2 regions of the Salimicrobium salexigens genome follow, and region 1 is predicted to be linked to the other one. Evidence: riboswitches for the same ligand, from Rfam matches in the RefSeq annotation. Region 1 holds a riboswitch; the other holds the start of a gene.
The links. Region 1 has a riboswitch for thiamine pyrophosphate ahead of thiT (energy-coupled thiamine transporter ThiT). Riboswitches for the same ligand answer to the same signal wherever they lie in the genome.
Positions count from the first base shown of each region.

Region 2: linked by a shared signal. The riboswitch ahead of thiW (energy coupling factor transporter S component ThiW) and the one ahead of thiT (energy-coupled thiamine transporter ThiT) in region 1 are both predicted to bind thiamine pyrophosphate.

Region 1 is NZ_FTOK01000001.1:386,324-394,006, forward strand. Features, by position in the region: gene BW931_RS01955 (malate synthase G) at 1-1,899, opposite strand, end outside; gene BW931_RS01960 (hypothetical protein) at 2,133-2,375, shown strand; gene BW931_RS01965 (alpha/beta hydrolase) at 2,490-3,236, shown strand; TPP riboswitch at 3,292-3,391, shown strand; gene thiT (energy-coupled thiamine transporter ThiT) at 3,478-4,044, shown strand; gene BW931_RS01975 (DUF456 domain-containing protein) at 4,106-4,582, opposite strand; gene BW931_RS01980 (penicillin acylase family protein) at 4,695-7,040, shown strand; gene BW931_RS01985 (NAD-dependent protein deacylase) at 7,113-7,683, opposite strand, start outside.
Region 2 is NZ_FTOK01000001.1:286,007-293,689, forward strand. Features, by position in the region: gene BW931_RS13445 (hypothetical protein) at 1-110, shown strand, start outside; gene BW931_RS01455 (DUF488 domain-containing protein) at 107-664, shown strand; gene BW931_RS01460 (ABC transporter permease subunit) at 730-1,539, opposite strand; gene BW931_RS01465 (ABC transporter ATP-binding protein) at 1,536-2,423, opposite strand; TPP riboswitch at 2,594-2,702, shown strand; gene thiW (energy coupling factor transporter S component ThiW) at 2,779-3,264, shown strand; TPP riboswitch at 3,269-3,371, shown strand; gene tenA (thiaminase II) at 3,406-4,092, shown strand; gene thiD (bifunctional hydroxymethylpyrimidine kinase/phosphomethylpyrimidine kinase) at 4,089-4,889, shown strand; gene thiM (hydroxyethylthiazole kinase) at 4,886-5,623, shown strand; gene thiE (thiamine phosphate synthase) at 5,620-6,228, shown strand; gene galE (UDP-glucose 4-epimerase GalE) at 6,602-7,618, opposite strand.

The DNA.
Region 1 (7,683 bases):
GTTCGCTATGTGCTGACTCGAAATGCGCAATGTTGCACGATCTTCCATAAGGCCGGTGTCATGGATATCAGGTACAGTTGAACAGCCGATACCCTGTTCCACCCAGCGCACGACATATCCGAGAATCCCCTGAGCATTATTTCTGACTTCATTCAGTACAACTTCTTTATCTTCCGGGGGAGTAGCCACCGGGATAGTAAGCATCATTTCGGAAGGGTCATCCCTCGGGATATCATTCTGAATATCAGGGACGTATGCTTCATGATAATGCATCGCATGAATGGTGGCTGCAGTCGGGGACGGCACCCATGCTGTATTTCCTCCTGCTTTCAGGTGGTTGATTTTTTCTGCAAGCATAGCTTTCATCTCTGCGGGTTTAGCCCACATCCCTTTACCTATTTGAGCGTTTTTGATGAACCCTGCTTTTATACCGGTACGTACGTTGGCTGCTTCGTAAGCGCTGAGCCATTCACTTCCTTTCATTTCTCCTTTAGGAATCATAGGTCCTTTTTCCATGGACGTATGGATTTCATCCCCCGTACGATCCAGGAAGCCGGTATTGATGAACACCACCCGGTTGCGCACTTCAAAAATACAGTTGTGAAGATTCAGGGAAGTTCTTCGTTCCTCGTCCATTACCCCGACTTTCAGGGTATACCTCGGTAATTGCAGAACATCTTCTATTTTATTGAACAGGTTATTGGTAAAAGCCGTTTCTTCCGATCCGTGCATTTTCGGTTTGACGATGTAAATAGAACCTTCCGTTGAATTTTGTCTCAGGTTCAGGTCGTGCATACCGATCAGGCTGGTGAAGAAACCGTCGAGCAGGCCCTCATACACCGGATTGTTGTTATTGTCGATAACTGCCGGGTTTGTCATTAAGTGACCTACGTTTCTGACAAGCATAAGTGCTCTGCCTTTCAAGTGAAGCTCTTCGTCCTCCGCAGTGCGATATTTCCGATCTTTATGAAGAGAGCGTTTAATGGTTTCTCCTTTTTTATCGAACGTGGTCGTAAGGTCTCCTTTAAGCAGCCCGAGCCAGTTACGATAAGCTTTGATTTTATCTTCGGCATCGACGCATGCGACGGAGTCCTCGCAGTCCATAATACTTGTGATGGCGGATTCCAGTTGGATATCCTTAATTCCTGCATCGTCTATCTGGCCGACCGGGTGATTACGATCGAACTGCAGTTCAACGTGAAGGTCGTTATGTTTAAGCAGTATTGCCTGCGGTTTGCGGCAGTCCCCCTGACAGCCAAGGAAGGAAGAAGGGTTTTTAAGTTTCTTTCGGGAACGGTCAGTAAGTTCCACACACAATTCCCCGTTCACTACCGCATATCTCACTGCGTCCTGGTGACTTCCTTCTGCCAAAGGGAACCACTCGTCCAGTCGAATCCGTCCCTGTCTGATTACTTCTTTACCTCTCTCGGGATTGTAGGAAGAACCTTTTTCGATACCGGGTTCTTCAGCGATCAGATCTGTACCGTAATAAGCGTCATACATACTGCCCCAGCGTGCGTTAGCTGCATTGAGGGAATATCTTTCGTTTGTCAGTGGCACGACGAGCTGGGGACCGGCCTGTTCCTTCATTTCAGAATCTACGTTGGTTGTGCTGATTTTGAAGTCGGGTTTTTTCTCTTCCAGATAACCGATGGACTTTAAAAAAGAAAGATAATCTTCATTGGAAGCTGATTTGTGGTATTCATCGATTTTCTGTTGTAATTGGTTTCTGGTCTGCAAAAGTCTGCTGTTTTCAGAGCTGAATTCATCAAGAATTTTTGTGAGCCCTCCCCACACTTCCTTCGAAGAGAGGGGGAGACCGGGTAACACTTCCTGTTCAATAAACTGATATAATACAGTGTCGACTTGATAAGTACCGATGGATTGATAGTTTCCCAAAGAATAAGCCTCCTTACTGTTATGTATAATGCTCTTCTGTTTCATAACAGTTTTATTTCTTAATTTGTATTATATAACAACAGGAAAGTAAGTCAATACATTTTGTTAAAAATTTAGAAAATTATTTTTAATTGAAAAGTCGGCGGTACAGAAATTTAATATTTTATGATTAATTTGTACGTATTAGGGGTAATAATGATTGGAAACCTACATATGAAGGAGTGGATGTAACAATGGCCGAAGAAGCTAAAAAGAATTGGCATATGGTGTTATTGCTGGATAGTCGACGTGAAGTGAAACATGAACTGGAAATCAGTGAGGAAATGACCAAACGGGAAGCTACTGAATTTATAACCAAGCAGCTGGAACGTGACAGATGGTGGTTTCTCGAAAGTGGCGTCGCCGTTTATACGAATTCGGTGGAGGCATTCTACCTGGAAGGTCAGGCTGCAGTGACACAGTTTAATATTAAATGACAAACTTAAAACATGCACGAGATCTACCCCCCCGGATGTCCAGTATATCCGGGGACATTAATGTTCGGGAGTAAAGAAATAGTATTTCTATAATAGACAGGGAGGATGGAAGGGATGAATCAGAACGTAATGGAGGGTGCAGAAGCTGTTTTTAACGAAGGGAATGAAATAGGAATCGTAGTATTACATGGCTTTACCGGAACAGTTCAGAGCATGAAGCCTCTTGTGGATGCCTATACAGCACATGGGTATACGGTGGCATGTCCGAGACTTAAGGGGCATGGAACCACTCCTTATGATATGGAAGAATCCACTGCAGAAGACTGGATTCGCTCGGCAGAAGAGGCTTTTGAATGGGTTAAGAACCGATGTGACTGTGTATTCGTCACCGGCTTGTCTCTTGGGGGAACATTAAGTCTTTATCTGGCTTCTACGAGAGAGGTGGATGGAGTCGCGGTTATCAATCCGGCTATCGATGTACCTGACATGAGCAGCTTGGCGGATTCTGAATCCCGTTTCATTGATGCAATAGGTTCTGATATCAAAAAAGAAGGAGCTACTGAACTCGCCTATGACAAAACACCCGTCCGTTCCCTTAACCATCTGACCAACATCATGGCTAAAGTACACGAGCAGTTAAGCGAAGTGTCGGCTCCTCTTTTAGTTTTCGCTTCCGAAGAAGATCACATAGTTCCTCCGGAGAACAGTCAGACGATATTCGACATGGTTTTTTCGGAAGGAAAAGAACTGGTTCCTCTGGAAGACAGTTACCACGTGGCAACTCTTGATAATGACCAGGAATTGATCATCGAAAGAACTCTGGAGTTTTTTGAAAAGTATTTCAATGCCAAGGAAAATTGAATTTGTACTTTTCTGATCAGTACGTTATGATAGAAAGTAACAAAACACGGAGAATAGAGCCTTCAAGGGGAGCCTAACGGCTGAGAGTGGACGCAAGTTCAGACCCTTCGAACCTGTCAGTTAGCACTGGCGCAGGAATGGTGGCTTTTTTGATGAGCAATGCTTAAAAGGTGGGAGCCTTCATCAGAAAGCTTCCCTTTGAGGCATTGCTTCTTTTGTGTATTCAGAAAGGGGATATACAATGCAACAACAGCGCGTACTTTTTCTTGTGGAAGGTGCAATATTTGCAGCAATTGCTCTATTGCTTGATATTCTTCCTTTTTTATCCATTAAGCTTTGGTTTCAGGGAGGATCCATCTCATTCGCTATGATACCGGTTATTCTGATGGCCTTCCGTTGGGGCGTCTCGGGTGGTATGATCACAGGATTACTGTTCGGTTTCTTTCAGTTTTTTACGGGCGCATTTATCGTACACCCCGTCCAGGCTTTTCTCGACTACGTTGTAGCTTTCGCCATTATCGGGGTCGCAGGAGTGGTGTCTTCCCAACTGAAAGCAAGCGCGAAGAACAACAACGTAAAATTCGTTCTTGTGTATGTGATTATCGGAACATTCATCGGGAGTGCCTTGCGCTTCCTTACTCATTTCGGGGCGGGGATGATATTTTTCGGCTACCTGGCAGAAGGTCAGCCGGTATGGATTTATTCTCTGCTTTATAACGGCGGGTATATGCTCCCTTCCTTTATAGCGAGTGCCGTCGTAATCAGTCTGTTAATGTCCAGGCGGCATAAATTGTTATTGCGATTATAAGATTTCCGGTCCTGATACGTTCGGGACCGGAATTTTTTGGCTATGTATTAAATGATTTGTGTCAGTTGAAATATGAAAAGATGAACCACCCGATCATAAGCATCTGAATTATAAACTTGGCTGCAGTTCCACTGAGAAAACCGATAAGCGTTCCGACAGCTGCGCGGAAGGCGAAACGGGTATTTTTTTCGATGCCCAGTTCGATAACGAAAACCAGAACAAAAGGAACAATCAGTATTCCGAAAGGAGGTATGATGAACGAACCGGCGATTACACCTGCGACTGCTCCGGCTTCGCCCCATTTGCTTCCCCCGTATTTCTTGACGGAAATACTGTTTGCTACCATATCAGATACGATGAGTAAAACCGTAAGAATTATTGCACCCGCCCAGAACCAGACGGATAGCCGACCGTCCAGCCAGATACTCAGGAGGAAACCGGCCCATAATACGAGTGGCCCGGGAATGATGGGGAAAATGAGACTTGCAAAGCTGCTGAGAAACAATACAATAATAAGCGACCATAGAACAAACTCCATAAATGCGCCTCCTTTTGACTATCATTGTACTCTTCAAAGGTGCCAGGGTCCAAAATATTCTGTTCTTTTGTAAGAACACTGACTATAATGTAGTAAAAGGGGGAAGAAAAAAGTGAAAAAAACGGGTTGGAAGAGAGTATTGACTCGAGCAGCCGTCATTGCAGGTGTGTTAATTCTGGCGGCAGCTCTGTTTATTATAGTGTTTATCCAGCGAACGCTTCCTGATACGGAAGGCGAACTTAAATTGGAAGCGCTGTCTTCCGAAGTTACTGTTCTGAGGGACGAGGAAGGGGTGCCTCACATAGAAGCGGATTCCGTCGAAGATTTATATATGGCTCAAGGATACGTACAGGCTCAGGACCGCCTGCTGCAAATGGAACTTTCCCGTCGTCAGGCTTCCGGCGAACTGAGTGAGCTGATCGGGTCCTCTACGGTGGAACAGGACAAGTTTTTTCGAGCGCTCGGATTAAGGAGAGCGGCCGAAGCATCTTTAAAAGAATATTCCAAAGAAGGAAAGGCGGCTCTGGAGGCATTCGCTTCGGGAGTGAATGCATACATTGATAAAGCGGATGCCGAAAACCGGCTTCCCCCGGCATTTACACTTCTGCAGGCGAAACCTGAGAAGTGGACACCGGTGGATTCTCTGACAATAGGAAAATTTATGGCACATGACCTTGGAGGGCACTGGGAACGCCAGGCTTTTCAGTATTACGCGATGAATAATTTTTCTGAAGAGAAGGCCTCCGAAGTGATGGCTCATTACCCGGAGAATAAACCGGCTGTGCTCGATGATGTAAATCTTGATATAGCGGGAGACTTTACTGAAGCGGTCATGCCTAACCCTTTTAATGGCAGCAACAACTGGGTGGTAAGCGGAGAGAGAACGGAGTCCGGGAAACCTCTGCTTGCTGATGATCCTCACCTCGGAATCGCCAGTCCTTCGATCTGGTATCAGATGAAACTGAGTGCTCCTTCCCACAACGTGAGCGGTGTTATTTTTGCAGGGGTACCGGGAATCATTCTCGGTCATAATGATGACGTAGCCTGGGGCGTGACAAACGTCGGTCCTGATGTGCAACAGCTGTACGTCGAGAAAAGAAATCCGGAAAACCGTGAACAATTTCAGTTCGAAGGAAAGTGGGAGGATGCTGTGGTGCATCAGGAACCGATAAAAGTAAGTGGCGGGGAAACGATAGAATATGAAGTGGTCGAAACGAGAAACGGGCCGATCATTAATGAATTCGCAGAAGGAGCCGGGGAGGGGGAAGCTTTATCCATGCGCTGGACGGCACATGACCCCTCAAAAGAACTGGAAGCCATACTCAACATTAATCAGGCTTCGAACTGGGAAGAATTTGAAAAAGGACTCGAAGACTTTCATACTCCTGCTCAGAACTTTGTGTTCGCTTCAAGTAACGGTACTATAGCATATAAGGCGAATGGAAAGATCCCTGTTTACGATAACCCGGACGATGCCGGCCTTCCTTTAAGGGGATGGAAAGAAGAGGATCAGTGGAAAGGTTTCATTCCTTTCGATGAATTACCGACAGTTGTCAATCCGGACAGGGGATGGATCGCTACAGCGAACAATAAAATCACGACAGAAGAGTACCCTTACCATATTACGAATAATTGGGCGCAGCCTTACAGATATGAACGGATAGCTGAAATGCTGGAGGAAGATGACGCCGTAACTGTGGAGGATGTGAAGAAAATGCAGATGGATGTTAAAAATCTGCAGGCTGAGGAATTTGTTCCATTCTTCGTGGAAGAAATGAATGAGAATAATCTGACGGCGGAAGAAGAGGAAGCTCTGGAATTGCTTAAGGAATGGAACTATGAGGATAACAAAGAAGCTCCACAGCCCTTGCTTTTCCATCACTGGTTAAATGAAATAGAGGATCGTCTTTACGCAAGTATTCCTGATGATATCGATTCGTTATTTCACGGGAAAGCACAGACGACGGACGAAATTTTCCGTATGGAAAGAGAAGGAAAAGAATCCGCATGGATGGAGGAAGCAGGTGGAAGCGGGGAAGTGATTACGCAGGCCTTCCGGGACTCATTCAATAAGCTTCAGGAGGATTACGGGAAGAATCTGGAGGAGTGGGCGTGGGGAGATTATCACCAGGTGGAATTCACACACCCTCTTTCAAATATAGCTTTCCTTGATAAGTTTTATAACCGGAAAGAATCGTTGCCCGTGAGTGGCAGCCGGGTTACGGTGAGAGCGGCAGGATATAATGGCAACGGGAAAGTGGATCACGGAGCTTCCTGGCGCTTTATCCTTGATACGGACGAAATGGATAAAGGCTATCACATAGTAGGGCCCGGACAGTCGGAGCGTTTTAACAGTAAATGGTATCACAATCAATATAGTGACTGGGTGGATGGAGACTATCATGGTACACTACTGGACGAAGACGAGGGAGAGAAGCTGATACTTTCGCCTGAATAAAAATTAGGCGGCAAAACGTTCCTGTCATATCAAAACCCCCGGACATAGAAATGTCCGGGGTTTTGAAGTGCATTATTTTTTCAGTTGTTCTATAACTCTGGATAAATCATCATGAATATGGTAATCGAACATATAGTCCATCGACGTAGGATGATTATTGATCAGCACTTTGGGACCGGTTGCTGCCAGAGGAAGCATATTGAAAGGCATGACGCTAAGGGACGTACCGAGAACGAGAAGCATATCCGCCTGTTTGACCATCGTTTCAGCTTTTTCGTGTGAATGGATCATATCTCCGAATAGAACGACATCCGGTTTCAGCACGGTTCCGCACGTGCAAACGGGCACATCTTCAGCCAGTACCTTTTCGAAAGAATACGTCGTATGGCAGTCCGGACAGGTAGCTGTTTTCAGAGTACCGTGGTATTCCGTAACATTTTCGTTTCCCGCTTCTGCATGCAGACCATCCACGTTTTGAGTAATGATATTTACTTCTCTGCCTTCCTCTTCAAGGCTTTTCAGGTAATGATGAACCTGGTTCGGGCCGTAATTCTGAAGCAGTTTCAGTCGGAATATCGACTTGTAAAATTGCCAGAACCGTTCCGGATTTTCGTAAAAATAGTCTGCAGACATAAGCTCTTCT
Region 2 (7,683 bases), 100 kb from region 1:
TCCTGGGCTTTGTGATAGGGATTGTTTACGCAGTAGTCGAGATCAACGCAAAAAAAATTACCAGACTGGAAGAAGAGGTTCGCCGGTTAAAGCAGGGTTCCCGGGAATGAGGAAACCTTACATATATACGATTGGACACTCTTCCCACTCGAAACAGTTCTTTCTTTCTATGCTGAAAGAGGCGAAAGTGAATGCGGTGGCGGATGTACGGGCGTTTCCGGCGAGTCGTAAGTTTCCCCATTTCAATCAGGAGAACATGAAGAAGTGGCTGGCGGGGGGAGGGTTTTCATACTCCTACCACCCTCTCCTTGCAGGACGACGCAATAAAGCAGGCCACGTGCAGTCGGAGGTGAACGGAGCCTGGGAGAACCAGTCCTTTCACAATTATGCAGACTATACACTGACGGAGGAGTTCAGGGAAGGAATAGTCGGGCTCGAAGCACTGGCCGGTGAGAAGGATGTTGCGTATTTTTGTGCGGAAAGACACCCGTCCCGCTGTCACAGACTGCTTGTCAGTAACTGGCTGGAAGCGAACGGATGGGATGTCTATCATATTTTAGATGAAAAGGATGGAATTTCCCTGGTAAAACACGAGCAGGGCCGGTGGGGAGCGATGCCTATCATCGAGAAAGACGGGGTGGTCGTGTATCCGGAAAACAGGTGAAAGAAACATGCCGGGGGCCTGATTCCTTTTGAACCTGAGTATCGATCTTCCTGTATGGCAGACTTTTACAACGGGAGGTTCCGATGCCTGAACAGAACGATTGCCAGAGTATAAGCAAGGATTCCAATACCCGTAAGTATGAGAGAAGATGTCCATACTTCCGCATCTCCTCCGGCGATTTTTCCGGGTTCATAAAGCGAAAAGGGAGTGATGTTCCGTAACCAGTCGACATCGGTCACAATCTTTCCAATCATATTCATTCCGTAAAAAAGGAAGGTCAACCCGCCTGCTGTCGCTAACGCCGACCTCTCATCGTTCAGCAGGGAAGACACGAGGAAAGAGTACCCCCCTACTGCAAAAAATAACAAAAACCCCACAAAGTTGATCTGAAAAAAATCTTTCATGGCTATCGCATTCTGCTCATCTATCAGCAGTTCGCCGGCAGCCAGTCCCCCGCCGAAATTCAGGACATGTATAATGATAAGACCGCTCAGCAGAACCATCATCTGAGTAAAAGCAATCTGAACCCTGGAGATTCTGGTGGAAAGGAGATAAGCCATGGAACCCCGGTCCACAAGTTTTGCCAGCAACTGCACCGCACTCATTACGCTGAACACACCCAAAATAAGCAGGTAGAATAATCCGTAGTATTCCGCTGAAATAAACTGGCCATAGTTGCCGAAAGCTTCCAGTCCGAGAGCTCTTAATAGAGAATCAGGGAACAGTTCCATCATGCTTTCCATTTCATCGAGATTGTCCGCAAAGAGGGGGAACAGCGACGTCATAAGAACTACATAAATAGCGGAAACGAGACCGAAGCCGAGGAATAATTTAATATTTGATTTCATCATTTGTTTATAAAGCGGAAAATTCATGACCCGGCCTCCTCTGCATCATAGTAATCCATAAATATCTGTTCCAGACTCTGGGTGCCGGCACTGATATTTTTGACGCTGTACTTCGATAATTCGTGGATAAAATTATCAAAGTCCCCCTGGACTTCGACCCGTACGAATAACCCCTCCGTTTTTTTAATGGAAAGCCTGGATTCCTTCATAGCTTCAACATCTTCGGACCGGGTCAGTGTGACATCGAAGACCTTACGCTGCATGGATTGCAGTTCGTGTATATCCTTGACCGTAACAATCTCTCCATTCCGGATGATAGCTGCACGATCGCACGTTCGTTCAATCTCCGAAAAGCTGTGGGAGGACATCAGAAAGGTTTTTCCCTTTTCCTTCTCTTCCAGCACGAGCTCGACGAAAAGCTTTTGCATAAGGGGGTCCAGTCCGGAGGTGGGTTCATCCAGAATATATACATCGGGGTCGTGCATAAATGTCGCAACGATTCCGATCTTCTGTTTCATCCCTTTGGACATCTTCCGGATAGGAGCATCGGGATCAAACTGGAGACGCTGAATCAGGCTGGTCCGTTTGCTCTTGTCCGTGATCCCCTGCATTCCTGCCATCATATCGAGAAAGTCGCTCCCTGTCATTCCTTCGAGAAAAGCGATCTCCCCCGGTAAATAACCGATTCTTCCCCGTGCTTTCGCCTGATTCTTCCACGTATCATAACCGTCAATTACAGCACTCCCCTTTTGAGGTTTCATATACCCGAGGAGATGACGGATAGTCGTGGATTTACCAGATCCGTTAGGTCCGAGAAACCCGAACACTTCCCCTTCCTGTACTTCAAAAGAGACGTTGAAAATCCCTTTGCCATTCGGAAACCGCCGGGTAAGATTGTCGATGCGAATCATTGCTTACACCCCTTACTGTAGCAAAAAGACTGCTTTTTCTAAATTCTATTACTCTCTCCGGGATTGTCAATGCCTCCTTGTGGAAATTACTGATATTTTCGAAAAAACGGTTCAGATGGTGCAAAAGATTCTGGCTTTTGTTATACTGGTATCGTCCAAGTGAATAAGTAATCAACTACTAGGGGTGTCCGTGATACGGACTGAGAGGAAAGAATGACTTTCCGACTCTCTGGACCTGATCTGGCTCATACCAGCGTGGGGAAGTAGTCAACATACCATTGACGAACCGGGTCCTGTAATTCAGGACCCGGTTTTTTTGCTTCTTCTTCTGCCTGGGATAAAAGGGGGGAGAATTATGAATCGCACAAAACTGCTTACGACCATGGCTGTGCTTACTGCACTCGGAACGCTCGGGGCACAGATGCTGTGGTTTCCGGCCGGAATAGCAAAGGCCTATCCGGTCCAGCATGCCGTCAACGTCGTTGCTGCCGTTACGCTTGGACCGCTGCCGGCGGTGACGATAGCTTTCCTGATAGCTGTGTTGCGGAACCTGTTAGGTCTCGGCACTCTGCTAGCATTTCCGGGGGGTATGATCGGGGCTTTTGTGGCGGGAGTGACATATCACTACACGAAGCGTATCGGGGGAGCGGTAACCGGTGAAATCATCGGGACAGGATTATTCGGATCTCTTGCTTCCGTACCGATCGCCAATCTGTTGATGGGTACAGGCGCCGGGGTTTTCGCTTTTGTACCTTCATTCGCTGTAAGTACCGTGACCGGGGCGCTGATAGGCTGGATGGTCGCAGTCCGGCTGAAACAGACAGCTATCGTGACAACTTAATTATTTGAACTGCTGGGGGCGCGGATATCGCTGAGATAAGGTTTTGCCTTAGTCCCTTTGAACCTGATGCGGGTCATGCCGCCGAAGGGAAGCACTCTGCACATGGGGGCTTCCTTTATACTAAACGAGGAGGCTATTTTTATGTCATTTACGAAAGAATTAAGAAGAGAAAATGAAGATGTATTTCAGGCGATTTTCGATCACCCGTTTGTACAGGGTCTTGGCGAAGGTGAACTGCCGAAAGAAGCGGTGGCTCACTACGTAAAAGCGGACTATGAATACTTGAATACCTTCCTTACCCTTTATGGCACGGCCATTTCCCAATCCGACAGTCGGGAGGATATAACATTTTTTCATAATCAGATCGCCTTTGTGCTGGGGGATGAGATGCACCCACACCGCAATTTAAGCGATTACGCAGGCACCCCGTACGAAAATCTTCAGGGTTATCCGATGCCACCGACAGCGGATCATTATCGTGCTCACATGAAGAGTGTGGCCACAGAAGGTCTGCTCGGAAAAACAATTGCGGCTATGCTTCCCTGTCCGTGGACTTACGATGAAATCGGAAAAGAATTGAAACGGCGTTTCTCTCCGGAATCGGACCATCCTTTCTATGAGTGGATTGAATTCTATGCCGATGATTCTATTGCCGAAACCACCGGCTACATGATGAAACGTCTGGATGAGGAAGCGGAGCGGGCATCTCCGGAAGACAGGCGGAAAATGAAAGAAGCTTTCCGGAAAAGCTGTCAGTTGGAACTCGCTTTCTGGGAAATGTCCTATTCACTGGAAGAATGGCCTGCAGGAAAGGAGGCGGCGAGATGAGACCATATACAGCACTGACAATCGCAGGATCCGATTCCGGAGGCGGAGCCGGGATTCAGGCGGATATCAAGACGATGGAAGAATGGCAGGTGTACGGAATGTCTGTGCTGACTTCTTTGACCGCCCAGAACACTATGGGAGTCCGGGAGGTTCATCACGTACCTGTTCCATTCCTTACTGCTCAGCTTAAAAGTATTGAGGAGGATCTGCCTGTGGATGCTATCAAAACCGGAATGATTTCATCGAAAGAAGCTGCACGCACAGTAGGGGAATGGATCGGGGCCCGGCGGAAACCATACGTCTGTGACCCCGTCATGGTAACTGCGAGCGGTCATCCTCTTATGGAAGAGGAGACGAGGGAGGCGCTTTCCGAATATCTTTTTCCTCATGCTGATGTCGTCACTCCGAATATTCCGGAAGCGGAAACGCTGCTTAGGATGACTATTAAGACAGAAGCTGATATGGAAGAAGCGGCAGGACTGTTTGTAGAAAAACTCGGCAGCCGCGGCGCGCTCATTAAAGGCGGACATCTGGATGGAGAAGCTGTCGATGTATTGTATGACGGAGAAATTATGAGGACATACAGAGAAGCGCGCATTAAAACGGATAATACCCATGGCACAGGCTGTACGTATGCTTCGGCTATCGCGGCGAATCTGGCGCGGGGACGGACGCTTCCTGTAGCTGTAGAGAAGGCTAAACATTTTATTACCGAAGCTATCCGTCATTCTTTCGACCTCGGTTCAGGGAGCGGCCCTACGAATCACTGGGCCGGCAGAAGGGGGGAGGTCAAATGATGGAAGAGCGTGTAAGAGAAAAGAGACCGCTGGTTCACCACATTACGAATGAAGTAGTGATGAATTTCTCTGCGAACGGCCTCCTGGCATTCGGAGGGAGCCCGGTCATGGCGAAAGAAAGAGAAGAAGTCGCAGACATAGCAGGGGCGGCCGATGCTCTTGTATTGAATATCGGCACGCTCCGGAGCAGTGACGTGGAAACGATGATAGCAGCAGGAAAAGCAGCTAATGAGAAGGGTATTCCTATACTGCTGGACCCGGTGGGGGCAGGAGCGAGTACCTTCCGGAAAAATGCAGTCAGAAAAATAACAGAAGAGCTGGACGTAGCCGTCGTGAAAGGGAACGCCGGGGAAATCGCTGCTCTCGCAGACATACCACTGAAAGTGAAAGGTGTGGATTCGGAAGAAAGCGGAGATTCCACAGATATCGCCCTGAGGGCTTCGGAGAAACTGAACACCTGCGTAGTAGTGACGGGAGCAATAGATATAGTAGCGGAAAACGGCAATTATACAACGTCTTCCTACGGTTCTCCTCTGCTTACGCAGGTTACAGGGTCGGGGTGTCTCCTCGGGACGCTGATTGCCGCCTGTCTCACGGTTGAGGATGAAAAAGAGAAAGCGGTACTTTTTGCAGTGGAATTTTATAATAAAGCTGCGGAGAGGGCGGAAGCGAACTCCCATGGTCCGGGGTCTTTCGCCGTTTCTCTTCTCGATGAACTGGGGGGAGATGTATGAGTGATTATCTTCATACCTATTTCATTATGGGAAGCCAAAACTGTAAAAAAGACCCTGTGGAAACTCTGCGACGAGCCATCAGGGGAGGGATCACCGCTTTTCAGTTCAGGGAAAAAGGAGAAGGATCATTGATGGGCGCCGAAAAAGTCAAGCTTGGCCACCGTCTGCGGGAAGTATGCCACGAGCATGAAATCCCTTTTTTCGTAAATGATGATATTGAGCTGGCACGTGAATGGAAAGCGGACGGTGTTCACATCGGGCAGGAAGATACGGAAATAGAAAAAGTTAGAGATCGTTTCCCGGATCTTATAATCGGATTATCCGTATCCACCCCGGAAGAACTGGAGCAGAGCCGGTACGAGCTGGCAGATTATCTCGGAGTGGGACCCGTGTTCAAAACTTCGTCGAAGCAGGATGCGAAAGACGTAATAGGAATAGAAGGACTTCGGACGATTCAGAACAGAGCCGGCTTGCCGGTGGTCGCCATAGGGGGTATACACGAAGGTAACGTACAGAAAGTTAGAGAGACCGGTGCCGGGATAAGCGTTATTTCCGCCATCGCAAGTAATGAAGATCCTTTCAGCGGTGTGCAGCGATTATTATAGCAAAACCACTCCGGTCACTTCAGCAGTGACCGGAGTGGTTTTGTGTTTTAAGACCGATATATAAATGCAGAAACAAAAAAATCCTTCTACCTGGGCAGAAGGACAAGACAGCCTAAGAAGCTCGGACGAGTGATAAGTGCGTGCAGATGAGTCGTTCCGCAAAGAGGAATAACTCTCACTTTCACTGAACGATCCTCTATTATGTATCGACTGTATCTGTTCATTATACATAACAAAATTCGATACGTAAATGCATATAATGCTTTTCTGTAAACATCGGGCAAAGGTAATAGGTCAAATTGCTACAGGGGTTTCCTGGAAGCGTTTGTAGCAATCTGACCCGGGTTTCTGCTGCTGATCTGTTTTTTTCGGATTATTTACCTGAAGCATAACCGTAAGGGTTATGGCTGCGCCATCGCCAGGTGTCCTCACACATATCGGTAATGGATTTTTCCGCTTTCCATCCCAGCTTTTCCTCGGCTTTTGAAGGGTTTGCATAGCAGGAGGCTACGTCACCTTCGCGGCGGCCGGTCACTTCATAAGGTACAGAACGACCGGAAGCTGATTCGAAAGCCCGGACGAGCTGAAGTACGCTGTAACCTTCCCCGGTGCCGAGGTTATAGATTTCATGACCCGATCCCTGCATTGCTTTATCCAATGCTTTTACATGGCCGAGAGCAAGGTCTGTTACGTGGATATAGTCACGTACCCCCGTTCCGTCAACGGTCGGATAATCATCGCCGTAAACGGTGAGCTTTTCGTATTGTCCCAGAGCTACTTTTGCAACATAAGGCATGAGATTATTCGGAGTTCCATTCGGTGACTCGCCGATTTTTCCGCTCGGGTGAGCGCCGATCGGGTTGAAATAGCGCAGAATGGAAATGCTCCATTCGGAATCAGCGTTCCAAAGATCTGCCAGAACCTCTTCAATCATCAGTTTCGTTCTTCCATAAGGATTGATGGCAGACACCGGGAAGTCCTCCGTTATCGGGTTGAATGCCGGTTTCCCGTAGACCGTAGCGGAAGAAGAGAATATGATGGTTTTCACATTAAATTCGGTCATGACTTCCAGCAGTACGAAAGTAGCCGTCAAATTATTTTTGTAGTACGTGAGAGGAAGGGAGACCGAATCATTCACCGATTTGAGACCTGCCATGTGTATAACAGCTTCAATCGTGTGCTTCGAGAAAATCTCCTCGAGGGCACTCCGGTCCAGCAGGTCGTTTTCGTAGAATGTTATCGTTCCGCCGGTAATTTCCTCGACTCTCGCCAGGGACTCTTTTCGACTGTTCGACAGGTTGTCGATGACAGCAATGTCATACCCTTCGTTCAAAAGTTCCACGCATATATGATTTCCGATGAAACCTGCGCCTCCTGTAATAAGAATCATAGGCTACCCTCCTGTTTTTATTCTTATCCATAAAATTACATGAAAGAAGAAGTAAAAACAACCGG